DNA from 2 places in the Cupriavidus sp. GW822-FHT03E04 genome. Region 2 is predicted to be linked to the other one. Evidence: riboswitches for the same ligand, from Rfam matches in the RefSeq annotation. Region 2 holds a riboswitch; the other holds the start of a gene.

Region 1 (15,876 bases), on a different contig from region 2:
GCGCTTCGCCGCGCTTGACCGCGCGGAAGGCACGCCACACGGAGATCAGGATCAGCAGGTTGAAGAAGGCCAGCAGGAACAGGAACAGCGCGGAGACGCTGGTGCCGATCATGCCGCCCACGGCTTTCATGTCGGCAAAGCGCGTTTGCAGCGCGGCGGCGGCAACCGCGATGCCGATCGACATCAGCGTGACCACGGTGGAGTGGCCGAGCGAGAAGAAGAAGCCGACCGTCACCGGGCGCTTGCCTTCCTGCATCAGCTTGCGCGTGACGTTGTCGATGGCGGCGATATGGTCGGCGTCAACGGCGTGGCGCAGGCCGAGCGTGTAGGCCAGCACGGCGGACGCCAGCAGCATGGGGTGGTCGCGCAACGCTGCCAGTGCCCACAGCCAGGCCCCCACGTTGGCGGCGATCAGGAAGACGTAGAGCGCAATGACCTTGCGGCGCACGTCGGCGTCCTGGTCGTTGAAGATGCTGGCTAGAAAGCGGAACATGAGCGGTCCGTGAAAGATGGGGAATTCTGAATGGATGGACGCCAGGCCGGGACTCAAGCCCGCCGGCGGCGCCCGCGAAACAACCTGCGCCAGCCAATCACCACGCCACTGACCGAGACTACCAGCCCGGCAACCGAAAGTAGCCAGACCGTTGCATCCCAGGCCGGGCGATGGCGCACCAGCCAGCCAAAGTCCCAGCTGTGCGCGGCATGGAACAGCCATCGGTAGGCACGGCGGCTGCGGTCGCTGCGGCCCAGCAGGTTGCCGGTGTCCGGGTCGATGTACACCCACGTGGCGCAGTCGTCGTCAAAGCGCACGCGCAGCACCGGCAGCTTGCGCGGCTGGTGGTGGCTGTACCAGTAGGCGTCGTCCTCGTGCAGCAGGTCGTGGCTGGCCACGGTGGCGTCCGGCATCAGCCGCGCGGCTGCCTGGGCCAGTGTCCGGGCAGAGAGCGCCAGCGGCGCGCCGGTGTTGGCGTGATAGGCGTGCGTGGTGGCCGCGGTCGCCACCAGCATGACCGGCACGCCGGCCTGCCAGGCCAGCTTGATCTCCCTTGGAGGCAGCGCGGTGTCGGACAGCAGGCTCGCCAGCGCCGCACCATCGCCGGCGGGAAAGCGCGGCAGGGTTTCTCCGGCGTAGCGTTCCAGCGCTGGCTGCGCAAACGCGCGCCCGGGAAACCACTGATTGGGATTGACCGATAGCCAGCCGCTGGCCAGCCACGCCACGAGGAACAGCGATGCGGCCAGCCCGGCGATATGGTGCCAGGCCATCCAGCCGTGATAGGGCGACGTGCCGCCGGCGCTGCCGTGCGCAAACCGGCGGCGCACGCGTAGCCGCAGCCAGCCGATCCAGATGCCGCTGACGGCCACGGCAATGCACGCGCCGGAGGTCCACAGCACTACCTGCCGCCATAGCGGCGGGTCGGCCCGCACCGGCGTGAAGTACAGCCAGTGCGGTACCGAGCCGAGCCAGTTCCAGAACCGTTCGGCGCGGTTCGTGTCGCGCATCACCTCGCCGGTCCGGGCAGACACATACAGCTCGGAGCCGGCCGCATCGTCCAGCACAATGCGATGCAGCGGCCGCCAGGGATTGAGCCCGTTGGGCACGGTCCACTGGTCGCGCTCCGCGGTTTCCACCCAGCGCGCGCCCGCCGCGCCGGAGAAACGTTGGGCGATGGCTTGCGCGGCAACGGCATCCACCTGCTCGATGGGCGCCGCGTCGCGGGCGGAGACGGTGTAAGGCTTGCCGTTCCAGTCGATCATCCGGTAGACCGGGTGCGTGCCCATGATCTCCAGGCGCAGGCTGCGCGGAAAGCGGGTGAGGCCCGCGCTGGCCATCGCGGCATCCGGCGTGATCCTTACCCCGGGCAGGTCCAGCGGCGGGAGCCCCGCGTGGCGCTCGGTGTCGGTCAGCGCGGGAAAGGCCACGTACATCATGACCAGTCCCGAGAGAAACCACATGGCGATCAGCAGGCAGCCCGCGATCCCGGCCCAGCGGTGCACCAGGTAGAGCCAGCGGCGCGTGAAGCGCCAGCAGGCTTCACGCCAGGGCAGGGGTGTGCTTGCCATGGCCGGCCTAGAAGTAGAAGTTGGCCGTCAGCTCGGCCGCGCGCGGCCGGCCCAGCAGCCACTGGCTGCCGCTGTTGCCAGAGGATTCGGCGTAGTCGCGGTTGAACAGGTTGTACACGCGCAGCGTCAGCGTCGTCTTGCGCGATACGCGCCATTGCAGCGAGGCATCCACCACCGCGTACGACGGCATGGTGGTGGTATTGGCGTTGTTGGTATAGCGCTTGCCCACGTAGCGCAGGCCGCTGCCTGCCTGCCACCGCGGTGCGAAGGCCCACGTCAGCCACAGGTTGGCCGCCTGCTGCGCAACGCTGGTGGGCACGTTGCCATTGCGCGAGACCAGCGCGCCGTTCACGCTTTCCGCCAAGTCGTCGTAGCGGGCGCGCAGCACGGTGCCGTTGGCATCCAAGCGCAACCCGCGCATGAGTTCCACGCTGACCGAGGCCTCCAGCCCGCGCGAGGATTGCTCGCCCACCTGCACCGACAACGCCGGGTTGCTGGCGTCGCGTGTCAGCAGGTTCTTCTTGACGATCTGGTAGGCGGCAAAGGTCCACTCGCCGCGCTGGTTCCAGAACGATTGCTTGACCCCGGCTTCGATCTGCCGCCCGGTGGCCAGCTTGAAATCTTTCTGTGCGTCCGAGGTGGAGATCAGTGCGCCAAGGGGATCGGTGGCGGTGGCGTACTGCGCATACACCGACAAGGCTGGCGTGAATGCGTAGACCGTGCCCGCACGCCACGTGATGTTGTTGAAGCTGCGGGTCCAGTCGTCGCCCGTGACCAGGTTGCCGCGTTCCAGCTGGGCATGGTCCAGCCGCACGCCGCCAATTACCGACCATTGCCGGGTCAGCTTGAGGCGGTCCTCGCCAAACAGCGCGGCTTGCGTGGTGTGGGTGCGAAAGCGCGGCGACGTGACAATGCCCGGCGGGCTGAAGAACTGGCCCGGGTCGAACTGGTAGGCATTGACCGTGGACGCGCCGCCATAGGGCGAGTTGTTGCTGTGAGTGAAGTTGATGCGGTTGACGTCGAACCCCACCATGGCGGTATTGGCCATGCCGAACAGCTGGCCATCGATCTTCAGGTCGGCGCGGTCGCCCACCTGTTCCTGGTCATGCAGGATCTCCAGATAGTCGGTGCGGCGCACCTGGCCCGTCGCGGGCAGGAAGGTATAGGACTCGGCGTCGCGCCAGTGGCGCTGGCTGGTGAGGTAATAGAACTGGTTGCGCACCATGACGCGCTCGTTGGGCTGCCACTGCGCCGCGAGCCGGGTCCAGCGGTCGCGGTAGGTGATGTCGGCATCGCCAACGTTGTAGTTCTTCTTGCGTAGCGAGGTGTCCAGGCTGCCGCCCGCCAGCGGCGTGCCCAGGTACTGCATCGGGTGCTGGTCGGCGTCGTCATAGGACAGCGTCAGGTTGAACTCAGGCGATACGTCCAGCCGCGCCGCGGCCGACACCGCCAGGCTGCGCGAGTCGCCCCGGTCCACCCAGCCGCCGGAGCGGCCGTAGCTGGCGTTGAAGCGGTAGGAGAGGGTCTCGTTGACCGCGCCGCCGCTGTCGAACGCCGCGCGCGCTGTTTTTTGCGTGCCGCCGGTGAGCTGCAGCTCGTTGGCGATCGGCGCGCGCATCGGCTTCTTGGGAATCACGTTGACCACGCCGCCGATCGCGCCCTCGCCAACCATGACCGAGGCCGCGCCGCGCAGCACTTCGATGCGGTCCACGGACGAGGTATCGAAGGGGAAGGTGACGGTGCCGGAGGCCACGTAGAGGCGCGTGCCATCGTACAGCTGCATCACCGAGCCTTGTCCTGCAAAGCCGCGTGCCGCGAGCGCCGTGCCGCCGTTGCCGGGCGCGCCATTGGAGGTGATGCCGGTGGCGCGGGTCACGGCCTCGCGCACCGACAAATCGCCGCGTTCGCGAATGGTGTCGCCGGACAGGACTTCCACGCTAGCGGGCGTTTCCAGCGGGGTCAGGCCAAGGCGGCTGCCGGTGCTGGTGGGCTCGGACAGCGCCAGCCCGGCCGGCTGCGAGGCGCTCCTGACTACCACTGGCGGTAGCACCGTGCTGTCGCCGCGCGACGGCTGCGATTGCGCCCGCTCTGAAGGTTGCGCATCGTCCGCCGCCCAGGCGGCATCGGCGCCCAGGCCGGCGAAGGCCCCCAGCGATAGCGCGAGCGCGCAATGATGCGCGAGCTGGCGCGGCGGCTTGGGCGTATGACGACGTTGGCGTGGCGTGACGGCCGCCGGCGAGGCGGTACAGGCAATGCAAGGGCGCGCGGACATGGACTTTCCATCATTGGCCGCGGGGGCGACCCCGCCCGGCGGCAATAAACGAACCAGCCGCGGACGAGCGCGCAGTGACGGCCGGGCGCGTGGCCAGCCGTCTCACGCCTGGCCGCCCGTCCGCAGCCCCGGTGATCGGTCGAAGGCCGGTATCCGGGCTTGCAGGGGGACGCCTGCCGCTGGGGCGCGTCCGGGGTGCCGCCTTCCCGCGCGATGATGCGCAGTGGCTGCCGCGGCCTGTTGGCGCGGCGTGACACCTTTGTACCTGCTGACCGTTGCGGGGGCAGCACAGGATTAGCCGCGGCATGGCCGGCGGCGCACCTGTTTCCCGTTTAACCCCCGCCGCGCGCTGCGCGCCGGAGGCACCTTCGAACCCTTGGCAGTCCACTAGCCAGGTAATTGCAAGTCAATTGCAATTACCGAGTGGAATGCGAGGCGCATTGTAGCCGTATTTGCGCCGCTTTCGGGGGCGGATGGCAGGTGTTTTTTTTGGCACCGTGCGGGTGCGCGAGCGTTTCGGCCTGGCACAACCTGTCGCCATTTTGGTGCTTCATGCGACATTTTCTGCGCTTCGTGGTCTTTCGTGCGGTCCTGTCGCGCCTTTCGCTAAAGAAGGCGAGCCCGGCTCCGATATTCGGAGGTGCCGCATGCCTCCTGCATGACCGGCCATTGCCCCGAGAAGCGAATGCCATGAATCGTCTGACCCTGCGAAAAAAGCTGTGGATTCCCCTTGTGCTGGCCTGGCTCGGCCTGCTGTTGCTGACCGTGATGCACGCCTTCCAGACCCGCCAGCTGCAAATGGCCGATCGCCGCGGCGAGCTGGCTAACATTGTCGACATGTCGCTCTCGCTGGTGCGCGACTATGCCGAGCAGGCGCGCCAGGGCAAGATGTCCGAGGCCGATGCCAAGGCCCAGGCCACGGCCCGCGTTGCCGCGCAGCGTTATGGCAAGGATGGCTACATCACCATCGTCGGCGCGGATTCCGTGCTGTTGATGCATCCCATCAACGCCAAGCTCAACGGCAAGAACATGAGCGACTTCAAGGACGCCAAGGGCAACGCCTTGTATGCCGATATCGCGGCCCGCGGCGCGTCGGCCGAAGGCGCTGGCCACCTGGACTACTGGTGGCCCAAGCCGGGCAGCGACCAGCCGAGCCCCAAGATCGGCTACGTGGCGCGCTTCAAGCCGTGGGGCTGGGACCTGGTCGCCGGCACGTATATGGATGACGTGCAAGCGCAGTTCCGCGCCTCGCTGTATCAATCGCTGGGGCTGCTGGTGCTGCTGGGCATCGTGATTTCCGCGGTGGCCACGCTGCTGATCCGCAGCATCCAGAGCTCGGTGGGCGGCGAGCCCGCTACCGCTGCGGCCCTTGCCTTGCGCATGGCCAGCGGCGACCTCACGGCGCGCGTCGAAACCCACCCGGACGACCGCTCCAGCCTGATGTACGCCATCGGCCATATGCGCGACCAGCTCGCCGGCACGGTGGCGGGCATCCAGCAATCGGCCGATTCCATCACCTCGGCGGCCCAGGAGATCGCCTCGGGCAATAGCGACCTGTCGAGCCGCACCGAGCAGCAGGCGGCCTCGCTGCAGCAGACCGCCGCCAGCATGGAGCAGATCACCGCGACGGTGCGCCAGAACGCCGACAACGCCAAGGAGGCCAGCCAGTATGTGGCTGACGCCTCGCAGATCGCGAAGCAGGGCGGCAGCGTGGTCAGCCAGGTGGTGGACAAGATGCGCGGCATCACCGCCAGCTCGCGCAAGATCAACGACATCATCGGCGTGATCGACGGCATCGCTTTCCAGACCAATATCCTGGCGCTCAACGCCGCGGTGGAAGCCGCGCGCGCCGGCGAGCAAGGACGCGGGTTTGCGGTGGTGGCTGGGGAGGTGCGCAACCTGGCGCAGCGCAGCGCGGGCGCGGCCAAGGAAATCAAGACGCTGATCGTGGAGTCGGTGGGCCAGGTCGACAGCGGCTCGGCACTGGTGGAGCAGGCCGGGCAGACCATGGCCGAGATCGTCAACGCGGTCGGCCGCGTGACGTCGATCATGGATGGCATCGCCTCGGCCACCGCGGAGCAGCGCACCGGCATCGAGGAGGTCAATCGCGCGGTCGCGCAGATGGACCAGATGACGCAGCAGAACGCGGCGCTGGTGGAGCAGGCGAGCGCGGCCGCCACGTCGCTGGAAGACCAGGCCGGCGCGCTGCACCATGCCGTGTCGGCCTTCCGCCTGTCGGCCGCCTGAGCACTGAGCGCTGACCGGGCGCTCAGCGTGCCTGGCCCTACAGCAGCGATTTGCCCTGCGCGAGGATCTTGTCGCAGACCTGCTTGGTGACCTGGTCCTTGAGGCCGCCGCCGCTCAGGTCGAACTGCTTGCCATCGCTGCTGCTCAGGATGCCCTTGGCGCCGCTGGTGTAGCCGGCGTCGGATGTGGGAGAGTCGCCGCCGACCTTGCCCAGCAGCTTGTCTTTGACCGAGGCGGCGCCGCTGGCGCCGCCAAGGTAGTTGTTCTTCACGCAGTACTCCAGGATCCCGGCGACATTGCCGGTGCTGCCCGAACTCAGCGATTGCAGCGAGGGCATTCCACTCATCCCGCCCAGGCTGCTGCCCAGGCCGCTCAGGCCACCGGACGAACTCTCGGTGCCGCCCTGCGTGGCGCCTTTGAGCAGGTCCCCGAGCTGCGCATGCGCGGCTGCCACCGGTAGCAGCGCGGCGATCAGGATTTTCACGGCGGTGGTGCGATAGAGGCTGGCGTTCATGCGGCATCCTTCTGGCGGCGTGGAAACAGTCTTCACTATAGTGCTTGCCGCATCGGCCATCGCCTTTCGCTGCAGTGACGCTTTCTTCTCTCCGCTCTAGCCGATTTGCATGACGCGCGCATTAAGCGAGGCCTCGCGCATGCGATTGATCGTTCTGTAAGTCAGAATGTCGTGTCAGTGATACGGATTTTCCCAATTGAGTGTATCGATTTACCCAAATGCTGGATTTGTCGCCTTTGCGTCACCTCTGTGTCACGAACGCCAATCACTATCTGCGCCCACAAGAGCCTTGCCAGCGCGCCCGGACGAAAGACGCGCGGACCAGCCGGGTCAATACAAAACAGAGTCATCAGGGAAATCGAATCCAATGCGCCACACCAGATCCATCCTCGGCCTAGCGGCCTCCTTGTGCATCGCCGGCGGCTTCTACGGTTGCAACGGCAACGGCGAGCAATCCGCCAACACCGCGCCGGCCGCACCGAGCACGCCCGTCACGCCCGTTACGCCGCCGCCGGTTGCCGAAGTCACCGGCAAGTGGACCACCGGCGACCTGCACGTCCACACCATCGAATCGAACGACGCGCAGAGCCCGCTCACCACGGTGCTCGACCAGGCCTTCACTGCTAACAACCTCGACTGGATGGCCTTGTCGAACCACCTGCGCGTGTCGGATCGCGATAATACGGGCACGGCAATCCCAGGCGGCTCGATCCCATTCTCGAAGGGCCTGGCTAACTACGAAGTCCCGGCCGTCAAGCAACTGCAGGCCGATGGCCGCTACCCCGGCAAGTTGATCTTCTCGACCTTCGAGTGGGACATGCCCACCCACGATCACGTCAACGTGGGCATCTTCAGCGGTTCGCCCGCACTCGCAACGGCGGTCAAGGGCGCCAACGAATTCGAGTATTTCTTCACCAGCCGCCCCGACACCATGTTCGATCCGGCGGACGTGGCGGCCTGGAACGCCAAGGCGCCGCGCACCGCCGCCTCCAGCCACGCCGATGCGGTGCAGGCGTTCACCTGGCTCAAGACCAACTTCCCCGATACCAGCTACGCGCTGATCAACCATCCGTCGCGCAATCCAGGCAAGTACACGGCCGCCGACTACCGCGAATTCAATGACCTCGCGCCGAACATCGCGTTCGCGGTGGAAGGCATGGTCGGCAATCAGATGGAGCCCGACCGCGGCGGCTATAACAGCAGCTATGTTGATGCGAACCTCAAGTCGCGCACCTACGGCGGCGTGGACTACGTGGTCGCGCAGGTCGGCGGGATCTGGGACGCGCTGCTGGGCGACGGCCGCCGCTTCTGGAACATCGCGAATTCGGACCACCATTTCAAGACCGCCGGCGGGCTTTTCAGCAGCGGCTACTTCCCCGGCGAGTACGCCCGCAATTACGTCTGGCTGGAGGGGACCGGCATCAAGTCAGTGGTGGATGGATTACGCGCCGGCAAGGCGTTCTCGGTGTTCGGCGATCTCATCAACGCGCTGGACTTCAACGTGGCCGCGAGCGGCACCAAACGCGAGATGGGCGGTGAGCTCAAGGCCCGTGCCGGCGACAGCGTGACGGTGACCATCCGCTTCAAGAGCCCGGAGCGCAACAACTTCGAGTACCCGCTGGACAGCGGCGCCAACGTCAACGTCAAGCCCACGGTGGACCACATCGACCTGATCGCCGGCGACGTCACGCCGCGCGCCTTGCCCGGCACGCCTGGCTACAGCAAGGACACCAATGACTCCACCAAGGTCATCGCCACCTTCACCAAGGCCGACTGGAAGCTGGACAAGGAGGGCTACAACACGGTGACCTACACCTTCAACGCGGCCAAGAGCCAGTACTTCCGGCTGCGCGGCACCAATCTTGGCATGAACGTGCCGGGCGAGACCGCCAACGGCAACCCGCTGCCCGACCTGAAGACGGACCTGACGGAGAACACGCCGCGCTTCAACGCCATCAACGCGCGCAACTACAACGACCTGTGGTTCTATTCGAACCCCGTGTTCGTGACTGTCGCTTCCGGCACCTGAGGTAGCTGAGGCAGGGGGCGCGCCCGCTGGCGGGGCAACGCGCCCCGATCTGAAAATTCTCGTGCGCGGTATTCGGATCTTTACGCATGGCCCAGCCACGCGGCGCCGCGTCTTGACGATCCGGGGGAAACGGTTTCCGCTAGCAGTTCGGCCGGACGCGCGGCGCGCGCCCGGGAACTCACCTGGAGAGAAGGAAACGGATCGCCATGGCCATTACCACCAGCGTCAGAAAAAAGAAGAAGTACCGCAAGGCAGTGCTGAACCTGCGCGCCGCCATCAAGCGCGGCAACGAGGAAGCCATCAGGATCCGCCGCGAGCAGTTGAAGGCGCTGCCCGTGCCGCGCCAGCGCTACGCGCGTGCGGCCACCACCTGAGCGCCGCGCCGCGTTTTACCCGGAAGCTGCCTAGAACGAACCGAAGGCGCCGCCGAGCGCGATGACCGCCGCCAGCGCCGCGATCGGGCCGATGACGCCAACCACCACGATATCGCGATAGCTTTCGCGATGCGTGGTGCCGCAAACCGCCAGCAGCGTCACCACCGCGCCGTTGTGCGGCAGGCTGTCCAGTGTGCCAGCGCCAATCACGGCGACCCTGTGCATCAGGGCCGGGTCGATGCCTGTCACCTCAGATAGCTGCAGGTAAGTGCCGCCCAGCGCCTGCAGGGCGATGGTCAGCCCGCCCGAAGCCGAGCCAGTCAGCGCGGCGAGCACATTGGTGGCCACCGCCAGCGATACCAGTGGACCGCCCGCGATCGATAACACCCATTCGCGCACCAGTTCAAAGGCCGGCAGGGCGGCCACGACCGAGCCAAAGCCCACCAGGCTGGCCACGCTGATTGCCGGCAGCACGGCGGCATTGGCGCCCGCGTCCATGCTCTCGCGCAGCTTGCCCAGGCGCTTGCGGTGCAATGCCAGCAGGCAGAGGATGGCCGCTGCCAGCGCCACCAGCACCGCCCATACGCCCCCCAGCGCCGCCAGGCTGGTGCCGCCCCAGCGCTCGTTCGCCAGGTAGCTCGCGTCCCAGCGGGGCAACACCAGCAAGCTCATCGCCAGGTTCACGGCCACCACCATCACCAAGGGCAGGAACGCGCTCCACACTGCCGGCCATTCGGCGCTGCGCGCGCCGTGGCGCGCTTCGGCGGGATCGAACGCGTTGGCCACCGTGGCGCGCTCGCGTACCAGTTCATCGCCGGCGGCACGGTCGGCGGATTCCAGCGCCTCGTCGCCAAAGCCTTCGCCCGCGCGGCGCGCGCCGCGCTCCATGCGCGCGAGCCACCACAGGCCGAAGGCCAGCATGATGGCGGACGCCAGCACGCCCAGGCCCGGCGCGGCAAACGGCGTGGTGCCGAAGAACGGCATCGGGATCGCGTTCTGGATGGCCGGCGTGCCGGGCAGGGCGGACATGGTGAAGGTGGAGGTGCCCAGCGCAATCGCAGCCGGCATCAGCCGGCGCGGGATCTGCGCGGCGGCGAACAGCGCTTGCGCCATCGGCGCTAGCACGAAGAAGGCCACGAACAGGCTGACGCCGCCGTAGGTGACCAACGCGCCGGCCAGCACCACCGCCAGGATGGCGCGCCGTGGCCCGAGCGTGAGCGTCATCCATGCGGCGATGGCATTGACGCAGCCGCTGTCATCCATCAGTTTGCCGAACAGCGCGCCAAGCAGGAACAACGGGAAGAATTGGGCAAGGAAGCCCGCGGCGCTACCCATGAAGGTCTGGGTCCAGTGCGCCAGCAGGGGCTCGCCGGCCGTGGCCGCGGCCAGCAGCGACGCCGCCGGCGCCACCAGCAGGATGCTCCAGCCCCGGTAGGCCAGCCAGATCAGCAGGCCAAGGGCCAGCAGGATGCCAAGAAGGCCCATGGTGTCAGTGCTCCCGCAGCAGTTTTCAAACCTATACAGCATAGGTGACGCGGCGGTGCGAGCGGTGCAGCGATGAGTGTTATTGCGCTTGCCGCTCCAGCACCTCCCAGAGTTCCAGCAGGGTAGGGTTGCTGGCATGGGCGGCGCGATACGCACAGATATCGAATGCCGAGCACCACGCGGCGTCTCCTGCCGGCACCAGCGTGCCCGCCGCGAGCGCATCGGCCGCGGTGGTGCGCGGCAGCCAGGCCACGCCGTGGCCTTCGCTGGCCATCTTCATCAACAGGATTGCCATGTCGGCCTCATAGCAACGCGCCAGCGCACGGCGTGGCGGCGCGTCTTCGAGGATCACCTCGACGATGCGCCCAAGCGTGGTGCTGGCCGTATAGGCCAGGTAGGGAATCGGTTTGGCGCCACTGCTGCCTAGCGGGAACAGCGGGGCGCCGCGCGCATTGGGCGCGCACAGCGGCATCAGCACGTCGTGCCCGACCGTGAGGCTGCGGAACTTGTCCGGATCCAGCGAGACCGGCACCCGCGCATGGTTGTAGCCCAGCATCAGGTCGCAGTTGCCTTCCGACAGCGCCACCACGGCTTCGAGCACGTTGGCGGCCACGACCCGGGCATTGAACTGGCCGTAGCGCTTCTGGCATGCCTTGAGCCAGCCCGGCAGGAAGGTCAGCGACAAGGTATGCCCGGCGGCGATCTGGATGGCCTTGCCCGGCATGCGGCTTTCCTGGCGCAGCGTGGCACGTGCCTCCATCAGCAGCGTGAGTGCCTCGCGCCCGCTGGTGCAGAAGGTTTTGCCGGCCGGGGTCAGGTCCATGGGGAAGGTGTTGCGGTCGACCAGCACCGCGCCGGCCCAGTCCTCCAGCGAGCGGATGCGCCGTGACAGTGCCGACTGCGTGATATGCCGCAACTCGGCGGCGCGCGAGAAGCTGCGCGTCTTCTCCAGGACCAGCAGGTCGTCGATCCATTTCAGCTGCATGGGATGTGCCTTCGGAAGCGTCGGAACGGTGAGGGAAAGCCTGCCGCCGGCTTGGCCTGGCAAGGGCGCCAGGCCGTGGCCGCAATGCGTATTCCATTTTCGCATAGCTCTATGGCCGATCCGCATTCCGGTGGCCGCCGGGCGCGCCTAAAATCTGTGCTTCCCGTCAGTCAATCTCGCCCCAAGGCGAAGCCAGATCCAGCATGACAGGGGCGCGCAAACAAGCCGGCAGCCAAAGCGGCTGCGCCCCGGACCGTTCCGACTCTACCTCGGCAGTTAACGTCTTCGACGCTATCCGGAGCTACCCTGATCATGTTTATCCAGTCGCTTTACCGTACCCGCACGTTGCAGGGGCCAGCCCGTCTCTTCCGTGGGGGCAAGCGGGCACAAGCTGGCCTGCTGCTGGCGCTGGCCGCGGGCGCCGCTGCCACCGCCACGCCAGCCGCCGCAGCGGACTACCCGGACCACGCGGTCCAGCTGGTGCTGTCCTTCCCGCCGTCCGGCGCCACCGATGTGCTGGCGCGCGCGGTGGGCCAGCGCCTGTCCACCGTGCTCAAGCAACCGGTGGTGGTGGACAACCGCCCCGGCGCTGGCGGGGCTATCGGCATGAGCTTCGCGGCCAAGGCCGCGCCCGATGGCTATACGCTCTACCTGGCCGCTGTCAGCAATGCCGCCATCGCGGCTGCGACGTATAGCAACCAGCCCGCCAGCCTCGCCCGCGATTTCGTGCCCATTGCCGGCATCGGCACCGTGCCGCATATCCTGGTGGTGCCGGCCTCGTTGCCGGCGCATTCGGTGCCTGAGCTGGTCAGCCTGCTCAAGGCGTCTCCCGGCAAGTACAACTTTGCCTCGCAGGGCTCCGGCACGTTGTCGCACCTGGAGTCGGAGCTGTTCAAGCTGCGTACCGGCGTGGACGTGGTGCACGTGCCGTACAAGGGCAGCGCCTTCGCGCTGCCGGACCTGATGGCAGGCCGGGCGAGCATGATGTTCGACAGCATTCCCTCGGCCCTGCCGCACGTGAAATCCGGCAAGCTGCGGTTGCTGGCGGTGGCGTCCGAGCATCGTCTGAGCTCCTTGCCCGATGCCCAGACGGTGACCGAGGCCGGCATCCGAGACTTCCGTGCCGACAACCTGTTCGGCCTGGTTGCGCCCAAGGGCACGCCGCCCCAGGTGCTCAAGCAACTTTCCGCCGCGATGAAAGAAGTGCTGGCCGCGCCGGAGCTGGCTGCGGCCATGGAAGCACAGGGCGTGCAGATCAAGTACACCGCGCCCGAGCCGTTTGGCCGCATGATCGGCGACGAGATGCGCGCGTGGGAGAAGGTGGCGCGCGCGGCCAACGTCAAGATCGAGTAGCCGCCGCGCAAGAACAAAGCACAAACGCATCTGGCCGGCGCTGCCGTGCAAGCCGCTGGCCAGAACCCCCAACCCTCGGAGCCTCGCAAAGCCATGACCAATTTCTGGAATTTCCCCTATCCTTCGCAACGCGTGCCCGTGCTGGCCGACAACGTGGTGGCCACCTCGCAGCCGCTGGCGGCCGCGGCAGGCCTACGCATGCTGGCCCGCGGCGGCAACGCCGTGGACGCGGCGCTGGCCACGGCGATCGCGCTGACCGTGGTCGAGCCGTGTATGAACGGGATCGGCGGCGATGCCTTTGCGCTGATCTGGGATGGCAAGGAGCTGCATGGCTTGAACGCCAGTGGACGGGCGCCGGCGGCGTGGACGCCCGAGTATTTCTCGCGCTACGGCAGCATGCCGGTCAATGGCTGGGACACCGTGACCGTGCCTGGCGCCGTTTCCGGCTGGCGCGCCACCTGGGAAAAGTTCGGCAGCCTGCCGTTTGCCGAGCTCTTCGAGCCCGCGCTGGAATACGCGCGCAACGGGTTCCTGGTCTCGCACACCGTGCACCGCCAGTGGCAGGCGCAGGTGCCCGTGCTGATCGACAAGCCGGGCTTTGCCGACGCCTTCGCGCCGAACGGGCGCGCGCCGCTGCCGGGCGAGCGCTTCATCTGCGCGGGCCAGGCGCAGACGCTGGCGCGCATCGCCCAGACCAAGGGCGACGATTTCTATCACGGTGAGCTGGCCGGCCGTATCGCCGCGCATGCGCGCGCCACTGGCGGGCTGATCACCGAGGCCGACCTGGCCGCCCATCGCGCTGACTGGGTCCAGCCGATCAGCATGTCCTATCGCGACCTGGAGTTGTTCGAGATCGGCCCGAACGGGCAGGGCATCGGCGCGCTGATGGCGCTGGGCATGCTGGAGCATTTCGATGTCGCGGCAATGGGCGTGGACTCCGCCGCCGCTATCCATGTGCAGGTGGAAGCCATGAAGCTGGCGTTTGCCGATCTGCACGCGTATGTGGGCGACCCTACGGCAATGACCGAGGTGCAGGCCGCCCACCTGCTCGATCGCGCCTACCTGGCCAGCCGCGCCAAGGCCATCGACCCGGAGCGCGCGGCGGCAGCCGGCCCGGGCAAGCCCCACAGCGGCGGCACCGTGTACCTGACCACGGCGGACAAGAGCGGCATGATGGTGTCGTACATCCAGTCCAACTTCAAAGGCTTCGGCTCCGGCGTGGTCGTGCCCGGCACCGGCATTGCGCTGCATAACCGTGGCTGGGGCTTCAATCTCAAGCCGGGCCACCCCAACCAGGTGAGCCCTGGCAAGCGGCCGTTCCACACCATCATCCCTGGCTTCCTGATGCGCAAGGGCGTGCCGCTGGCCAGCTTCGGCGTGATGGGCGGCTCGATGCAGGCGCAAGGCCACCTGCAAATGGCCAGCCGGCTCGCGGATTTCGGACAGAACCCGCAAGCCGCGTGCGATGCGCCTCGCTGGCGCGTGCTGGACGACAACGCCACCATCGCGGTGGAGTGGAATTGCCCGGCCGCCACCGTGGAAGGCTTGCGCGCGCGCGGCCACAAGGTGGACGTGGCGCCGCAGGGCAACCTCGAATTCGGCGGCGCGCAGATCGCGATGCGCCTGGAGGATGGCTACGCGGCGGCTTCGGATCACCGCAAGGACGGCTATCCGCTGGGGTTCTGAGCACGTTTCCTGCCTGCCGGCTGGCGGCACCGGAGTGGCTCGCGCGCCAGCCACGGCGCAAAAAATGCTCCGGTGCGTGGTCCAGGGCACATTAAACGGCCGTGCCACGGGCCTACACTGGCGCCATCCCTTCGAGGAAGGCCGCCATGAACAAGCTAAGGTCCAGCCGTCTGCTCGATCGCATCTCGCCGTCTGTGCTGGCCGACCTGCGCCGCATGCGTGCCGCCGCCGAGGCCGAGCGTGCGCTGGCCGCGCAGGCTGCAGCAAGTGGCGCGGGTGCCATGGAATGCGATAACAACCCGCTAAACGATGCTAATTACATCGAAATAGCGCGCTACGATCCAAGGCGCGGCAGGTTCGTGATGGAGCGCCGCCGCGCCAGCCAGCGCGTTAAATAGGCGCTCGCCAGCCAATCTGAACGCGGTGCCGCGCGCGCCAGGCCAGCGCCAGCCCCGGTGGCGCTGGCGGTGGCCTGCACGGCACACCCTCCTCCAACCCCCTTCTTCGGCTGGTGCCTGAGCCCATGGCCGGAGTTGGTATAATCGCCCACTACCCCAAACATGCCGCCTGGCGCTGCGTGCCGGGCTGTGGCGACAAGCCAGGCCCAGGCAGCAAAGCAGCACGGCGGTCCAACGCGTGACGAGGAGTTACGTGGCCGGAACAGAAATCGCAGTGCAAACCGTCCCGCAAGCGGGCCATGCCGTATCGTCCGGCAGCTCATTCCATACCGCCCTCAAGATCCTGCCCGCCGCGCAACGCGAGGCGATGTTCGAGATCTATGGCTTTTGCCGTGCGGTGGACGATATTGCCGATGGCGATGGCCCGCGCGCCACGCGCCTTGCCGGGCTTGACGCCTGGCGCGCCGATCTT
Region 2 (15,876 bases):
GGCCTTCGAGGACAGCGAGAACGGCGCAACGGCCGCGAACCGCTCGGGGGCGCAGGTGGTGGTGGTGCCCGATATCAAGCCGCCTTCGCCGGTCGTGACCGGATTCAGTTTCCGGGTACTGGGCACGCTGCATGAGGCCATTGCGCACGTGCCGCACTGGTTCGGCGTCCACGCGGCAAGGGGTTCGGCGGGCTAGTCCGCACGCGGCGCCCCGTGGCGTTCCCTGCCTTGCATTCGTCCGCGCCGCCCCTGGCGCATGGTGAGACTGACCCTCCTGTTGATCGGCGCGCAAGCGTTGCGCGAGCGCTGGAAGATGCTGCGCATGCGGCTGTGCAACATCGAATTGTCTTGTCATCCGGTCGCCGTTATTCATAATTATGAATTATTGGGCCTGGCAAGACACATTTCACCGTGCCGCAAGCCACCCCGATGCCATTGCATTCTTCCGTCCGGAGGCACCATGCGCATCATCCAGCAGGCCCTGTACCTCGAAGTCGCGGAGCGCCTGCGCGCCATGATCGACGAGCACGCGCTGATGCCCGGCGCCTGGATTGATGAGGCCACGGTGGCCGAGTCGATGGGGATCTCGCGCACGCCGATGCGCGAGGCGCTCAAGGTGCTGGCCGCCGAAGGCCTGGTGCGGCTGGAGCCGCGCCGCGGCTGCTTTGTCAACGCCTTGTCCGAGCAGGACCTCGACGAGATCTTCCCGCTGATGGCGCTGCTGGAAGGACGCTGCGCCTATGAGGCGGCGCGCAACGCCACCGCCGAGGACCTCGACGCGCTCGAAAGCCTGCATGCCGACCTGACCCAGTATGCGCAGGCCGGCAATATCGACGCCTACTACGAAACCAACTACCAGATCCACGAAGCCATCCAGCGGCTCGCCGGCAACCGCTGGCTGTCCGGCCTGATCAGCGACCTGCGCAAGGTGCTGCGGCTGTCGCGCCACAAGAGCCTGAAGCTGCCGGGCCGCATCCGCGAATCCTGCGCCGAGCATCTGTCGGTGTTCTCCGCGCTCAAGGCGCATGACCCGGAGGGCGCCGAAACCCTGATGAAGACGCACTTGCTGCGCCAGCGCGGCGCGCTCAGGGCACTGGACGCCGCCGAGGTCGCCGAGGCTGACGATAGCGGTCGCGATCCCATCCCCGAAGCACAGCCCGGCCGCCTGCACTTGGCCGGTAAGTCCCCCGTTGATCGATAGCGGCCAACTGACGCGCACAGAGCAGGTACGTCCATGGATTCCCTCAGCAATAGCGAACAGAAAGTCAGCGCGCCCCTGAGCGGCTTGGAGCCGTCGGCGCAATCCCTGTTGTCCCGCTTTGGCCGGTGGTGGGGCCGCAAGGGCGATGACCGCGCCAAGCCAAATACGGATGCCGATGCCAAGGCGGACGCCAAGGCCGTGGGGCTGCCGGCGCGCGTGCTGCGCCGGCAGCGCGAGCAACTGCGTCAATGCTTCGATGCGCGCCTGACCGACAGCGCCGCCAATACCGCAGCGCAAACCTGGCGGGCCGAATACGAAGCCGCGGGCGATGACGCACGCCAGGCCATGCTCGGCGTGCTGGCGGAAGTCGCGGCCAGCGGCGGCCCGGAATCGGATGACGATGCCAAGGATGGCAAGACGCCCAAATCCGCGTCGGGGCTTGCGCAGGCCATGTCCAACGCGCGCATCCGTTTCTTCAAGCGGCTGGCCGCGCTGCACGGGCAGGAGGGCGCAAGCGTCTGCGGCCTGCATTTCCTGATCGGCCTGCGTGCTGACATGCTGCGCTGGCATAAGCGCGTGCCGGGACTGCGCCCGCTTGACGACGATCTGGAGGCGCTGTTCTCCAACTGGTTCGACGTGGGCCTGCTGGAACTGCAGCCCATCACGTGGGACTCGCCCGCATCGCTGCTGGAAAAGCTGATCCGCTACGAGGCGGTGCACGAGATCGCGTCCTGGGCGGACCTGCGCAACCGGCTCGATTCTGATCGCCGCTGCTACGCCTTCTTCCACCCGCGCATGCCGCGCGAGCCGCTGATCTTTGTCGAGGTGGCCTTCGTGCCCGAGATGGCAGCCAACGTCCACGCGCTGCTGGACGAAGCCGCGCCGCTGGAGGACCTGCGCCGCGTGAAGTGGGCGATCTTCTATTCCATCTCCAATACGCAGCCAGGCCTGCGCGGCGTGAGCTTCGGCAACTTCCTGCTCAAGCGCGTGATCGGGGAGTTGCAGCGCGAGTTTCCCAAGCTCAAGCAGTTCGCCACGCTCTCGCCCATCCCCGGGTTTGCCGACTGGCTGCGCAAGCGCGACGGAGAAGCGGTGGCCAAGGTGCTGGGCGACAAGCGCCTGGCGCGCTGGAGCGAGCGCCACGGCACGCCACCCGCCGACGGCGCCGGCTGGCTGGCCGCGCTGCCTGCCGATTCCGAAGATGCGACGGTGCGCGACATCGCGCTGGCGCTGGCCGCGCACTACCTGGTGCGCGAGCGCCAGCAGGCGCTGCCGGCCGATCCGGTGGCGCGCTTTCACCTGGGCAATGGCGCCTGCGTGGAGCGCCTGAACTGGGCCGCCGACCTGTCGCGCAAGGGCCGTGCGCAGTCGTGCGGGATGATGGTGAATTATCTTTACGTGCCCGAGGCGCTAGATGACAATCTGGTGCGCCTTGGCAACGGATCCCCGCGCATGAGCCGCGCGGTGAGCAAGCTGTTGTAACCCTGGTCAGGTAAAAGACAAGGCCGCGGGCCGCGTTCATGGGCCATTCCAGCAGTTCTTCGTTTTGACTTTCCACAGCAGAAGAGAGAAGAGAGAGGAGACAGAGTCATGAATCGTCGTCAGTTTCAACTGGCAGGGCTGGCTTGCGCGCTGGGCGCGGGTTTGGGCGCGGTAGCGCCCGTGGCGCAGGCTGACGCCTGGCCGTCCAAGCCGATCACCGTCATCGTGCCGTTCCCGGCCGGCGGTGGCACCGATGCCTTCGCCCGCCCGCTGACCGCGCAGCTTTCCAAGCAGCTCGGCAAGCAGTTCGTGATCGATAACCGTGGCGGCGCTGGCGGCACCGTGGGCGCGAGCATCGCGGCCAAGGGCGCGCCGGATGGCTATACCGTTTTCATCGGCGGCGCGCACCACGCCATCGCGCCGTCGTTCTACAAGAAGCTCGACTACGACATCGAGAAGGATTTCATCCCCGTCACGGTGATCGCGCAGCCGCCGCAGGTGATCGTGGTGAACCCGACCAAGGTCACCGCCAACACGCTGGGCGAGCTGATCGCCTATGCCAAGAAGAACCCCGGCAAGCTGAACTACGCCTCGGCCGGCAACGGCTCGTCCCACCATCTGGCGGGCGAGCTGTTCAAGCTGCAGACCAAGACCTTCATCACGCATATTCCCTACAAGGGTGCGGGCCCTGCGCTGTCCGACCTGATCGCGGGCCAGGTGGATATGGATTTCGACGGTCTCGGTTCTTCGGCCCAGCATATCCGCGCCGGCCGCATCAAGGCGCTGGCGGTGGCATCGACCAAGCGCTCGGCCGCGTTCCCGAATGTGCCCACGGCTGCCGAGGCTGGGGTGCCTAACTACGAAGTCTCCACCTGGTACGCGATGTGGGTGCCCAAGGGCACGCCCAAGGACATCGTCGACCGGCTTTACACCGAAGTGGAGAAGGCACTGAACACGCCCGAGATGAAGCAGATCTGGCTTGCCAACGGCTCCGATACGCCGGCTTTCACGCAAGAGCAGTTCGCGCAGTTCCAGCGCGCCGAGATCAAGCGCTGGGCTACGGTGGTGCAGCAGTCCGGCGCCAAGATCGACTGATGGAGGATCGCCGCATGGTTTCCGATGTTTCCCGTGCGCGTGGAGCGCAGGCATGAGCGGCACGGTAGCGTTCGCGCGTGAGGGCGACGTGGCCACGGTCACGCTGTCCCACGCTGGCAAGCTCAATGCCATCTCCGTGGCGATGTGGCACGCGCTGGCGCAGGGCTTTGCGGACCTGTCCGCCGATCCCTCGCTGCGCTGCGTGGTGGTGCGCGGCGCCGATGACAACTTTGCCGCCGGCGCCGACATTGCCGAGTTCCCCGAGGAGCGGGGCGACGCCGCCGCGCTGCGCCGTTACCACGAGGCGGTGATTGCGCCTGCGCTGGCCGCCATCGCGGGCTGCCTGCATCCGACGCTTGCCATGATCGAAGGGGTTTGCGTGGGCGGCGGGCTGGAGATCGCCTGCCATTGCGACCTGCGCATCGCCGCCGACGACAGCCGCTTCGGCGTGCCGATCAACCGGCTCGGCTTTCCCATGGCGCCCGGCGAGCTGACCGGGCTGCTGGCCCTGGCGGGCCGCGCCGTGACGCTGGAGATCCTGCTGGAGGGCAGGGTGTTCGACGCCGCCGAGGCGCGCGAGAAAGGGCTGCTGACGCGCGTGGTGCCGGCAGCGGCACTCGGCGAGGAAGTCGCCGCGGCCGTCAAGCGCATCGTGGCCGGTGCGCCGTTGGCCGCCCGCATCAACAAGCAGAGCATCCGCCGCCTGGCGCCGGTGCCCGCGCCGCTCACCGCGGCGGAGCTCGACGCGCATTTCCGCTATGGCGACAGCGCCGACCATGCCGAAGGCGTGGCGGCATTCCTGGCACGCCGGCCGCCGCGCTTCAGCGGTCAATAGCACGGGCAATAGCACGGGCAATCGCTTTAGGTATCATTGCCGGCTATTGATCGGATTGCCCATGCGGATTGCCCATGCTATTGCCGATTCCGTTTTTCATCTTCCGCAATATGAACGCCAACCTGTTCGCCCTATTCGAATCCCGCTTCCCGGCGGACCGCAGTGCCTGCTGCATTGAAACCCACGACGGCCTCTACTACAGCTGGGACGACCTGGACCGCGCCACCGCCAAGATGGCCAACCTGCTGGCCGCGCTCAAGCTGCCCGAGGGCGCGCGCGTGGCGGTGCAGGTGGAAAAATCGCCGGAGGCGCTGTTCCTGTACCTCGCCACGCTGCGCGCAGGCTACATCTACCTGCCGCTCAATACCGCCTACCAGGAAGCCGAGATCGACTACTTTGTCGGCAACGCGGAGCCGGCGGTGGTGGTGTGCAGCAGCGCTAACTTCGGCTGGGTGTCCAAGGTGGCGTTCCGCCACGGCACCAAGCACGTCTTCACGCTGGACGACGACCGCTCAGGCTCGCTGTTGTCCCGCGCCGCCGTGCAACCGGACCGCTTCGCCACGGTGGCGCGCGGCGCCGACGAGCTCGCCGCCATTCTCTACACCTCGGGCACCACGGGCCGCAGCAAGGGCGCCATGCTCACGCACGGCAACCTGGCCTCCAACGCCAAGACGCTGCATGCGTACTGGGGCTGGCGCAGCGACGACGTGCTGCTGCACATGCTGCCGATCTTCCACGTGCATGGCCTGTTCGTCGCGTCGCACGGCGCGCTCTTGGCCGGTGCCAAGATGATCTGGGCGCCCAAGCTCGACATGGCGCAGATCCTCAAATTCCTGCCGCGTTGCACCGTGATGATGGGCGTGCCCACGTATTACGTGCGCATGGTGCAGGAGCCGCGCTTTGACGACGATACCTGCCGCCGCATGCGCCTGTTCGTGTCCGGCTCCGCGCCGCTGCTGATGGAAACCTTCGATGCCTTCCGCGAGCGCACGGGCCACACCATCCTGGAGCGCTACGGCATGAGCGAGACCGTGATGCTGGTCTCCAACCCGTACGAGGCGCAAGACGGCGAGCGTATCGGCGGTACCGTCGGCAAGGCGCTGCCGGGTGTGTCGGTGCGCGTGGTGGACGGCGACGGCAAGCCTTGCGCGGCCGGCGAGATCGGCAATGTGGAAGTGCGTGGCCCGAATGTGTTCAAGGGCTACTGGCGCATGCCGGAGAAGACGCAGGAAGAGTTCACCGCCGACGGCTGGTTCAAGACCGGCGACGTGGGCCGCTTTGGCGGTGCCATCGTCAGCCAGGCTGGCGAGCGCAAGGTGCCTGACGACTACCTGACCATCGTCGGCCGCAGCAAGGACCTGATCATCTCCGGTGGCTACAACGTCTACCCCAAGGAGATCGAGAGCTTTATCGACGAGATGCCGGGCGTGGCGGAAAGTGCCGTGATTGGCGTGCCGCATGCCGACTTCGGCGAGGCGGTGGTGGCGGTGGTGGTTGGCAAGCCAGGTGCCTCGCTGGATGCGTTGAGCCTGATTGGCGGGCTCAAGGGTCGTATTGCCAATTTCAAGGTGCCTAAGCGCGTGCACGTGGTGGATGAGTTGCCGCGCAACACCATGGGCAAGGTGCAGAAGAACGTGCTGCGCCAGCAGTTCGGGGCGCTGTAAGCACCGCCGCTCCTTGATGGCTCATGCATCAAAGACAAGGCCCCTGCCGCTTGCGCGGCAGGGGCCTTGTTCCGTGCCTTCTGCCTTCTGCCTTCTACCTTCTGCCTTGACCCTTGAGCCTGTGGCTTTGGACGGCGCTTACTTGAGCATCTGCACCGAGCCGTTCACAGTCACGGTGACCTGGGCCTTGCCGCCCTCGACCGGCACCGGCGCGGAATCGGCCATCATGGCCTTGGCCGCGTACATGCGCGGCATCGGTTGCACCGCGCCCACCTCGCCCACCTGCACTTCGCGGATGGTGTAGCTGCCGTAGCCGAACAGCTTGGTGGTGGCCTGGGCCTTGTCGCGGAACGAGGCCACGGCTTGCTCGGTCAGCTTGGCCTCGGCCGCCTGGCGGGCTTCGCGCGAGAGCGAGAAGCTGATGTTCTGCACCTGCATCTGGCTGGCGAGTTGCCCCGCGAGCTTGGACACGGCGGTGAAATCGCGCGATTCCAGAATCACCTCGGCGCGGCCGCGCCAGGTGCTGATGCGCCCGTTCTTGTCGTTGGACGGATAGATGGTGAAGCCGCCCGATTGCGCCTGCACGCCATTGGTACGCTTGGCCTGCGCGATCACATCCGCTGTCTTGGCCGACAGCGCCGAGGAGATCGCGCCCGGCTCCGCGCCTTCCTGCTCGGCGGCGAGCGTCAGGTGCACCACGTCGGTCGGCACTTCGGTGGCGGCCTGGGCGGACAGCGACAGCACGCCGGCAGGGGCCGGCTCGTGGGTCGGGCCGCCGCCCTGGGCGGAGGCAACCATGGCGGTGGTACCGAGCAGCGTGGCGGCAAGCAGATGTTTCATTGGATTCTCCCTTGTCAGACGATGGGTATCAGACGCGCCGCCCAGGTGATCGTTCCGCTACGTCCCGTGCGACCTTGTATCTACTTGTATCCGCGGCGTGCATCGCTGGCACCTGTGGCCTCAGAACGCGTGCCAGGCCTTCCACATCATGTAGGCCGACAGGCTGAACAGCAGGCAGGCGAAGACTTTCTTCAACTGTGCGACATCCATGCGGTGCGCGGTGCGCGCGCCCAGCGGCGCGGTCAGCACGCTGGCAACCGCGATCACCGCCAGCGCGGGCAGGTAAATGTAGCCGAGCGAGCCTGCCGGCAGCCCGGTCTGGCCCAGCCCGCTCCACACATAGCCGATCACGCTCGCCACTGCGATGGGAAACCCGAGTGCGGCCGAGGTGGCCACGGCGTTGTGGATTGGCACATTGCACCAGGTCATGAACGGCACCGAGACAAAGCCGCCGCCCGCGCCCACCAGGCTGGACAGGAAGCCGATCACGCCGCCCGCGCCCAGCATGCCCGGCGTGCCCGGCAGTTGCCGGTGCGGGGCGGGCTTGCGGTTGCGCAGCATCTGCCACGCCGAAAAGCCTACGAATACGGCGAACAGCAGCGACAGCCAACTGGTCTTGAGCGCCGCGAAGACCTTGCCGCCGCCGATCATGCCGCCAATCAGGATGCCGGGCGCCAGGGCCAGCACCAGCCTCCATCGCACCATGCCGCGCTTGTGGTGGGCGCGCACCGAGGACAGCGAGGTGAACAGGATGGTCGCCATGGAGGTGGCGATGGCCATATGGACGATGGCCTCATGGGGGAAGGCCAGGGCGGTGAACAGCAGCGTGAGGAAGGGCACCATCAGCATGCCGCCGCCTACGCCAAGCAAGCCGGCGCAGAAGCCGGTAAAGGCGCCGAGCAGCAGCAGCCCGGGAATCAGGGAAAAGCTCATGACGCGGAATCGACCTTGTTGGCGTTGTAGTTATGTCGTCGGCAGCCATTGTGTCATGCCGCTGCTGTGACCGCCGGTGCCAGGCTAGCGCATCAGCCGCGTGGTGATGAAGCGCCATTCGGCCGGGGTCACCGGCGTGATCGACAACCGGTTGCCACGGCGTAGCACGACCATGTCGGCCAGTTCGTCATGCGCGCGCAAGTCGGCCAGCGAGATCAGCGGGCCCTTGCCGACAAAGCGCACGTCAACCAGCATCCAGCGCGGTGCATCCAGCTTGGCGGCGGCGTCGTAGTAATCGCTCTTCGGGTCGAACTGGGTGGGATCGGGGTAGGGCTGCGAGCTGACCTCGGCCAGGCCGGCAATGCCGGGCTGTGGGCAGGAGGAGTGATAGAACAGCACGCCGTCGCCGATTTGCATGCCGTCGCGCATGAAGTTGCGGGCCTGGTAGTTGCGCACGCCGGTCCATGGCAGGGTGCCGCGTTCGGCTAGCGTATCGATGCTGGCCTCGTCGGGTTCCGACTTCATCAGCCAGTACTGGCGGGCGCGCGCGGCGGCATTGGCTTGCGTGGATCGGCTCATGGGCGGGCAGGGCGGGCGTGACGTTGGCGACAGCGATATGGTGCAGCAAGCACGGCCAAAAGAAAACCGTCTGGCGGATGTGGGCGTGGGTCGTGGCGCAGAAACAGAGGGAGGGCACTGCAGAGGCAGCGCAGGTCAATCTGCGCCACAAAAGGAAAAGGCGGTGGTTGAATAACCACCGCCTTTAGAGGGGTCCCCGCCTCGGCCGCTGGATCGGCATCCTGAACCCAAGTGAGGTTCAGAGTGGCTGCGGAAGCCGCATTTCGGGTACATCACCGGTTCAGGGAGTCCAGACTGCAACTATGAACCATGCGACGCGCTCGCCCACACGGCATAATCCCGCACCAACAAATGCTTATCGGTTCAAGGAATATGATCCTGACGAACCAGGCAGGGAAACTGTCAAACGTCTGACTTTTTTGCACTGCCAAACGCATACTGCTTTGGCATGGCTGTCAGACGTTTGCCGTTTCTAACTTGGATGGGATGAAAACGGCGGTCAGGCGCGATAACCCGACCTAAGGTGCCGCAACTATGTGGCTTGGTGCGGCTTGGCTCCACTATACACCGCGAGGCTTTCCATACCAAGCCCGTCTTTGCGTGTCGTTACATTTTGCTGACGCGCGCGGCATGTGGGGCACATCGGGCCGAAATCGCGAGCGTATCACCGCCTGCCTGTGCCGTGTGGTACAGCCGGCGCAGGGCAGGGCATCAGTTGCGCGGCACGGGCGAATTGGTGCCCACATGCGCGTACTGGCGCAGGGCTTCGTCCGCGCGTTCGTTCAGCTCGCGAATGCGCGCACGCACTGCATCAACGGGAATCGCGCCATCTTCTTGCTGCTTGCGCTTGAGCGAGAGCAGGTCCGAGGCGATGCTGATCGCGGCCATCACGGCAACGCGTTCCACGCCCTTGGCGGATACGCCGCCCTTGAGCCGCGTCATCTGACCGTCTACCAGTGCCACGGCCTCCAGCAGCGCGGCCTCGTTGTCGGCGGCAATGGCGAACCGGTAGGACTGGCCGGCAATGTTCACTTCGACTTGCTTATTGCTCATGCGTTTTCTCCGGGTGCCTTCTGTTCGGCGCGGCCGGCCGCGTCGCCTTCGCCCAGCAGGTCGAGCTGGCGGGCGTCGCTGGCGGTGGGCAGCTTGTCCAGGATCGACTGGATGCGCAGCTGCGCTTCCTCGATCTTGATATTGAGCAGCTCGCGGTCGGCGGCCATGGCTTCACGGTCGCCGCGCAGCTGGCTGGCGTCGGCCTGCAGGCGTTCGATCTCCTCGCGCAGCCGCTGGTTCTCAGCCGCCAGGGTATCGGCATGGTGCAGCACACGCCCGATCTTGGCGGCGAGTTGTTCGAGTTCGGTGAGCATAGAGCCTGTCATATCTAGGGTCTCGGGTTCTGGGATTTTAGCCCAAGCGCTATCGTGCGGACGGCGAACGCAGACGTGTGTGACCAGGCCTGCGCGCCGAAGTTGCATGCATCGTCGTTTAACGGCATCCGTGGCGACGGCTTTATGCCTGTTTCCAGGCGCTTTCGCCTTGTTTTGCCGCGGCATTGACGCTTGCCTCGAAACTGCCTACACTCGCGCACGTTCCAGGTGCTCGTAATCCTATTCACTACAGGGTTGCAGTTCAACGGGAAACAGGGAGCCAGCCACCGCCGCCAGGGCAGGGCCGAGCCAACCTGTGCTGCCCCCGCAACGGTAAGCGACCGTGATCGCAAGATCGCAAGGCCGACCACTCAGCCACTGAACCGCAAGGTTCGGGAAGGCGGTCGGACTGGTGTCGTCAGCCCGGATACCGGCCTGAACGAGAGTGCGCCGCCCTCCGCTGCTTTTTGCCGCGCAAGCCAGCGGCGCGCTTCGTCGCCAGACGGTCCGCGGGGGAACGGACCAGGCAGCTCTCTCCCACTCAGCATCATGCGCTTTTCGCCCCCCACGTCGAGCCGTCCGGCATTGCCGGCGCGCCGCCACACCATACCTGTTTTCGTCTCGCGGCAACTGCCCGCCGCGCTCGCCGCCTGGCTCGCCATGAGCGCGCCAGGCGCCGCCATGGCCCAGTCCGCCGGGCAATCCGCTGCGCAGCCCGCGCCCGACGCGCAGCTCGACCCGGTGGTGGTCACTGCCACCCGCACCGTCCAGCCGTTGACCGAGGCGCTGCCGCATACTACCGTGGTGACCCAGCAGGACATCGTCAACTCGCAAGCCATCGACCTGCGCTCGTTGCTGCGCACGCAGGCCGGTGTGGAGTTTGCCGCCAACGGCGGCCTGGGTGCCAATACCAGCCTGTTCATGCGCGGGGCCAACTCCAACCAGACGCTGATCCTGATCGACGGCGTGCGGATCTCGGCGGCCAGCAGCGGCACGGCCCAGCTCTCGAATATCCTGCCCGACCAGATCGACCATATCGAGATCGTGCGCGGCAATGTCTCGGCGCTCTACGGCTCGGATGCGATCGGCGGCGTGGTGCAGATCTTCACCAAGAGCGGTGCGGGCCAGGCTCCCGCAGCCAACGCTCAGATTGAATACGGCAGCAACAATACGCGCCAGGGTACGGTGGGCTACGGCGGGCAGGTGGGCGATACCTCGTTCAATATCACCGGGTCGGCAGTCAAGACAGACGGTTTTTCGGCGATCAATGCGGCCCAATGGAACGGTGACAATCCGGCCAAGGCAAAGAAGGGCATGGGCCCGAACCCGAACGACAACCCGTATGACAACAAGAGCGTATCGGGCCAGGTGAAGCATCGTTTCACCAGCGACTGGGACGCCGGCGTCACAGCCTATTACTCGAAGAGCAAGCTCTCCTACGACACCACGACAGGCAAACCGACCGATGTCTGGTGGATGAACAGCGAGTTGTACACTGTATCCGCCTTTGTCAACGGCAAGCTCACCCGGGACTGGACCACGCATTTCAAGGTCGCGCAGAGCGGGGACAATAGCGAAAACACCTTGAACGGACTGTTCAACAGCAACTTCAACACGCGCAATCGCCAGTACACCTGGCAGAACGAATATGCGCTGGCGCCGACCCATAAGCTGCTGTTCGGCACGGAGTATGCGCAGCAGGAATTCAGCTCGAACACGTATGGCGCGCCGGGCCGCAATATTGCGTCGGTGTTCGGGGGCTACGATGGCCGGCTGGGCAAGCACCAGCTGCAGCTCAATGTGCGCAACGACCACTACTCGGATTTCGGCAGCCAGGCGAGCTATTTCGCCGGCTATGGCTATAACGTGACCGAGGCGTTCAAGCTGATCGCCAACGCCAGCAACGCCTTCCGCGCGCCGACGTTCAACGAGCTGTACTACCCGGGCTATGGCCAGCCGGGCATCAAGCCCGAGCGCGCCAAGTCGGTCGAGCTGGGCGCGCAGTACAACACGGACGCCGCCGGCCTGCTGCGCGTGACCGCGTTCGAGACCCGCTACGACAACCTGATCACCGCGGCGCTGCAGCCCAATGGCTTGTTCCTGGCGCAGAATGTCAACAAGGCCAAGGTGCAAGGCATTGAAGCCTCCTGGCGCGCCAAGCTGATGGGCACCGACGTGGGCGCCAGCATCACCTTCCAGAACCCGGTGGATGAGCAGAGCAATACGCAGTTGCTGCGCCGCGCGCGCCGCCATGCCGCCTTCGACGTGGGCCGCCAGTTTGGCGACTTCCGCCTCGGCGGCGAGTGGATCATTTCCTCGACGCGCATGGATAGCGGCTCGCGCACGCTGGGCGGATACGGTATCGTCAACCTCAATGCCCGCTATAACATCGACAAGCAATGGTTCGTGGCCGCCCGTGTGGAAAACCTGTTCGACAAGAACTACCAGCTCGCCTATCCCTACAACACGCAGGGACGCGCCGGCTTTGTCACGCTGGGCTGGCGCCAGAAATGATGGTGGCCGCCTGACATGCGCCGCGCGCTAGCCGTCTGGCTGATGCTTGCCGCCGCCGGCGTGGCGGTGTTCCTGCTGTCGCTGGCGGTGGGCAGCGTGCCGCTGTCGGGCGCGCAGGTCTGGCACGCGCTGTCCGTCGGCGCCGACGATACCGCCGGGGCCATCGTGCGTGAGCTGCGGCTGCCGCGCGCGGCCGCGGCATTCGCGTGCGGCGGCCTGCTGGCGTTGACCGGCGCGTTGATGCAGGTGCTGCTGCGCAATCCGCTGGCCGAGCCCTATGTGCTCGGCGTATCGGGCGGCGCGGCCACCGGTGCGCTCACCGCCATGCTGATGATGTGGCCACTGTGGACGGTGCAGGCCGGCGCGGCCGGCGGCGCGCTGTTCTCGATGGTGCTGGTGGCCACGCTGGCGCGGCGCGACCTGCTGCATCCGCAGGTGCAGGGCGGCCATCATGAGGCCGGCTCGCGCCTGCTGCTGACCGGCGTGATCCTGGCCGCCGGCTGGGGCGCGCTGATTACCCTGATCCTGAGCGTGGCGCCCGAGGCCCGTTTGCGCGGCATGCTGTTCTGGCTGACCGGCGACCTGGGCGGCACCGCCAGCTACGGCCTTGCGCTAGGTGCGCTGGCGCTGGCCGTGCTGCTGGCCATGCCGATGGCGCGCTCGCTCAATGCCATGCTGATGGGCGAGACCGTGGCGCAGGCGCTGGGCGTGCGCGTCGGCGCGGTGCGCCTGTCGGTGTTCGTGCTGGCCTCGCTGGCGATCGCGGTGGCCATTACCTCGGCTGGCTCGATTGGCTTTGTCGGGCTGGTGGTGCCGCACCTGGTGCGCCTTGCCTGGGGCAACGACCAACGCCTGATGTTGCCTGCCTCGGCGTTGCTCGGCGGCACGTTGCTGATGGCCGCCGACCTGGTGGCGCGCACGGTGATTGCGCCCGCGCAGTTGCCGGTGGGCGTGATCACCGCGCTGCTGGGCGTGCCGACCTTCCTCTTTCTCCTGCTGCGCAGGCCGCGCTGAGCACCATGCCGACCTGGAACGAACCCGTCTGCGCTTGTCCGCCGCTGGTGCTGCAGTCCCTGCAGTTGCGCGCCGGCACGCGCGCTTTGCTCGATGGCCTGAGCTTGTCCATGCAGGCGGGCGAGCTGTGGTGCATCGTGGGCCCGAACGGCGTCGGCAAGTCCACGCTGATGTCGGTGCTGGCCGGGCTGCGCAAGCCGGACGGCGGCGTGGTGCTGCTCGATGGCCGCGCGCCGCTGGAGACGCCGCCCGCGGCCCTGGCATTGCGCCGTGCCTACCTGCCTCAGGCGGTGCACGACACCTTCTCGATGTCGGTGCGCGACGCCGTGGCGGTGGGCCGTCACCCGCATCTCTCCGGTTGGGGCTGGGCCGGCCGCGAGGATGACGCGGTGGTCGCGGCAGTGATGCGCGAGATGGATCTCGATGCGCTGGCCGGGCGCGACGTGCTGACCCTGTCCGGCGGCGAGCGCCAGCGCGTTTCGCTGGCTGCCACGCTGGCGCAACAGGCGCCGCTGCTGATGCTGGACGAACCCGCCGCCCACCTCGACCTGCGCCACCAGATCATGGTGCTGGAAACCCTGGCCCGGCTGGCGCGCGCCGGCCGCCACGCCATCGTGGTGATCCTGCACGACCTTAACCTGGCGCGGCGCTACGCGACCCATGCTCTGCTGCTGGCCGAAGACGGCCTGTGCTTGCATGGCCCCGCTGCGCAGGTCCTGACTCCCGCGCATTGCTCGCACGCGCTGCGCACGCCCATTGTCAGCGTCAGCGACGGCCGCCATACCGCGCTGATCGCCGACGGGGCGCATTCTCCCGCACCAGACGAAACCCAACATGACTGAACCCAAAGCCCTTGAGACCTCCACGTCGGAAGACGCCGCCCGCGACGAGCGCCACAAGGCGCGCATGCTGCGCAAGAAGGATGTCGTGGATGCCAAGATTGCCGCCGCGCAGGACGAGCGCGGCGTGATCGTCATCACCACCGGCAATGGCAAGGGCAAATCCAGCTCCGGCTTTGGCATGGTGGTGCGCGCGCTTGGCCACGGCATGCAGGCCGGCGTGGTGCAATTCATCAAGGGCGCGATTCCCAGCGGCGAGGAATTGTTCCTGCGGCGCTTTCCAGAGCAGTGCGCCTTCCATGTGATGGGCGAAGGCTACACCTGGGAAACGCAGGATCGCGCGCGCGACGTGGCCAAGGCCCAGGCCGCGTGGGAGGTGGCGCGCTCGCTGCTGCGCGACCCGTCGATCGGGCTGGTGCTGCTGGACGAACTCAATATCGCGCTCAAGCTGCATTACCTCGATGTCGACACCGTCATCGCCGACCTGCGTGCCCGCCCGCCGATGCAGCACGTGGTCATCACCGGCCGCGGCGCACCGCCCGCGCTGATCGAGGCGGCGGATACCGTGACGGACATGACGCCGGTCAAGCATGCCTTCCAGCAAGGCATCAAGGCCCAACGTGGCGTCGAGATGTAAAACGTCTATTCTTGTTCCAGCGAATCGAATCTTTTCTCAGCCACACCAAGAAATACCATGCAGTTACCCGCCATCACCCCGCTCGACGCCTCCCTGCGCCCGACCCTGCAAGCCGCCATCGATGCCAAGACCAAGCCGCTCGGCGCGCTCGGCCGGCTCGAGGATCTGGCCTTGCAGATCGGCCTGATTACCGGCAGTGGCACGCCGGAGCTCAAGCGTCCCGCGGTGATCGTGTTCGCCGGGGACCACGGCGTGGCCGATGCCGGCGTGAGCGCCTATCCGGCCGAGGTCACGGCGCAGATGGTGCTCAACTTCCTGGCCGGGGGCGCGGCCATCAATGTGTTCTCGCGCCTGCACGGGCTGGCGCTCGAGGTGGTGGACGCGGGGGTGCGCGCGCCGCTGCCGTCCGCGCCCGGGCTGGTCAACTGCCGCATTGCCGCGGGCACGCGCAATTTTGCCTTTGAGCGCGCCATGAGCGCGGAGCAGGTGCAGGCGGCGCTCACCGCCGGCATGGCGCGCGTGCTGCGCCACGCGCAGCAGGGCAGCAACGTGATTGGCTTTGGCGAGATGGGCATTGCCAATACCTCGTCGGCCGCTTGCCTGGTGAGCCGGCTTACCGATACACCGATTGAAGATTGCATCGGCCGCGGCACCGGCCTGGACGACGCGGGCCTCGCGCGCAAGCGCGCGGTGCTGGCGCAGGCACTGGCACTGCATGCGGATGCGGTGGAGCCGCTCGACGTACTGGCCGCCTTCGGCGGCTTCGAGATCGCCATGATGACCGGCGCCTTCCTGGCCGCCGCCGCCAGCCGCATGGTGATCCTGGTCGATGGCTTTATCGCCTCGGCCGCGCTGCTGGTGGCGCAGCGCCTCGCG

What was found. A riboswitch is a leader RNA that binds a small molecule or an ion and turns the genes downstream of it on or off. The one in region 2 is predicted to bind cobalamin.
Region 1: it holds a riboswitch for cobalamin, as region 2 does, so the genes downstream of both, AC1RQC_RS36360 (TonB-dependent receptor) here and AC1RQC_RS34705 (TonB-dependent receptor plug domain-containing protein) in region 2, are expected to answer to the same signal.

The regions. Positions count from the first base shown of each region.
Region 1 is NZ_JBXANI010000038.1:30,034-45,909, forward strand. It holds gene AC1RQC_RS36350 (HoxN/HupN/NixA family nickel/cobalt transporter) at 1-493, opposite strand, end outside; gene AC1RQC_RS36355 (PepSY domain-containing protein) at 547-2,061, opposite strand; gene AC1RQC_RS36360 (TonB-dependent receptor) at 2,069-4,333, opposite strand; cobalamin riboswitch at 4,461-4,718, opposite strand; gene AC1RQC_RS36365 (methyl-accepting chemotaxis protein) at 5,024-6,580, shown strand; gene AC1RQC_RS36370 (YjjA family protein) at 6,618-7,094, opposite strand; gene AC1RQC_RS36375 (S-layer protein) at 7,462-9,123, shown strand; gene AC1RQC_RS36380 (hypothetical protein) at 9,330-9,497, shown strand; gene AC1RQC_RS36385 (GntP family permease) at 9,528-10,982, opposite strand; gene AC1RQC_RS36390 (LysR substrate-binding domain-containing protein) at 11,062-11,967, opposite strand; gene AC1RQC_RS36395 (Bug family tripartite tricarboxylate transporter substrate binding protein) at 12,280-13,320, shown strand; gene AC1RQC_RS36400 (gamma-glutamyltransferase family protein) at 13,414-15,006, shown strand; gene AC1RQC_RS36405 (hypothetical protein) at 15,153-15,404, shown strand; gene hpnD (presqualene diphosphate synthase HpnD) at 15,658-15,876, shown strand, end outside.
Region 2 is NZ_JBXANI010000033.1:70,976-86,851, forward strand. It holds gene AC1RQC_RS34645 (HAD family hydrolase) at 1-196, shown strand, start outside; gene AC1RQC_RS34650 (GntR family transcriptional regulator) at 461-1,201, shown strand; gene AC1RQC_RS34655 (malonyl-CoA decarboxylase domain-containing protein) at 1,235-2,683, shown strand; gene AC1RQC_RS34660 (Bug family tripartite tricarboxylate transporter substrate binding protein) at 2,792-3,778, shown strand; gene AC1RQC_RS34665 (enoyl-CoA hydratase/isomerase family protein) at 3,831-4,613, shown strand; gene AC1RQC_RS34670 (malonate--CoA ligase) at 4,724-6,277, shown strand; gene AC1RQC_RS34675 (SIMPL domain-containing protein) at 6,416-7,117, opposite strand; gene AC1RQC_RS34680 (sulfite exporter TauE/SafE family protein) at 7,238-8,050, opposite strand; gene AC1RQC_RS34685 (EVE domain-containing protein) at 8,135-8,629, opposite strand; RNA gene ssrS (6S RNA) at 8,819-9,029, opposite strand; gene AC1RQC_RS34695 (cell division protein ZapA) at 9,341-9,682, opposite strand; gene AC1RQC_RS34700 (hypothetical protein) at 9,679-9,996, opposite strand; cobalamin riboswitch at 10,205-10,449, shown strand; gene AC1RQC_RS34705 (TonB-dependent receptor plug domain-containing protein) at 10,546-12,510, shown strand; gene AC1RQC_RS34710 (FecCD family ABC transporter permease) at 12,526-13,524, shown strand; gene AC1RQC_RS34715 (ABC transporter ATP-binding protein) at 13,530-14,366, shown strand; gene cobO (cob(I)yrinic acid a,c-diamide adenosyltransferase) at 14,359-15,000, shown strand; gene cobT (nicotinate-nucleotide--dimethylbenzimidazole phosphoribosyltransferase) at 15,058-15,876, shown strand, end outside.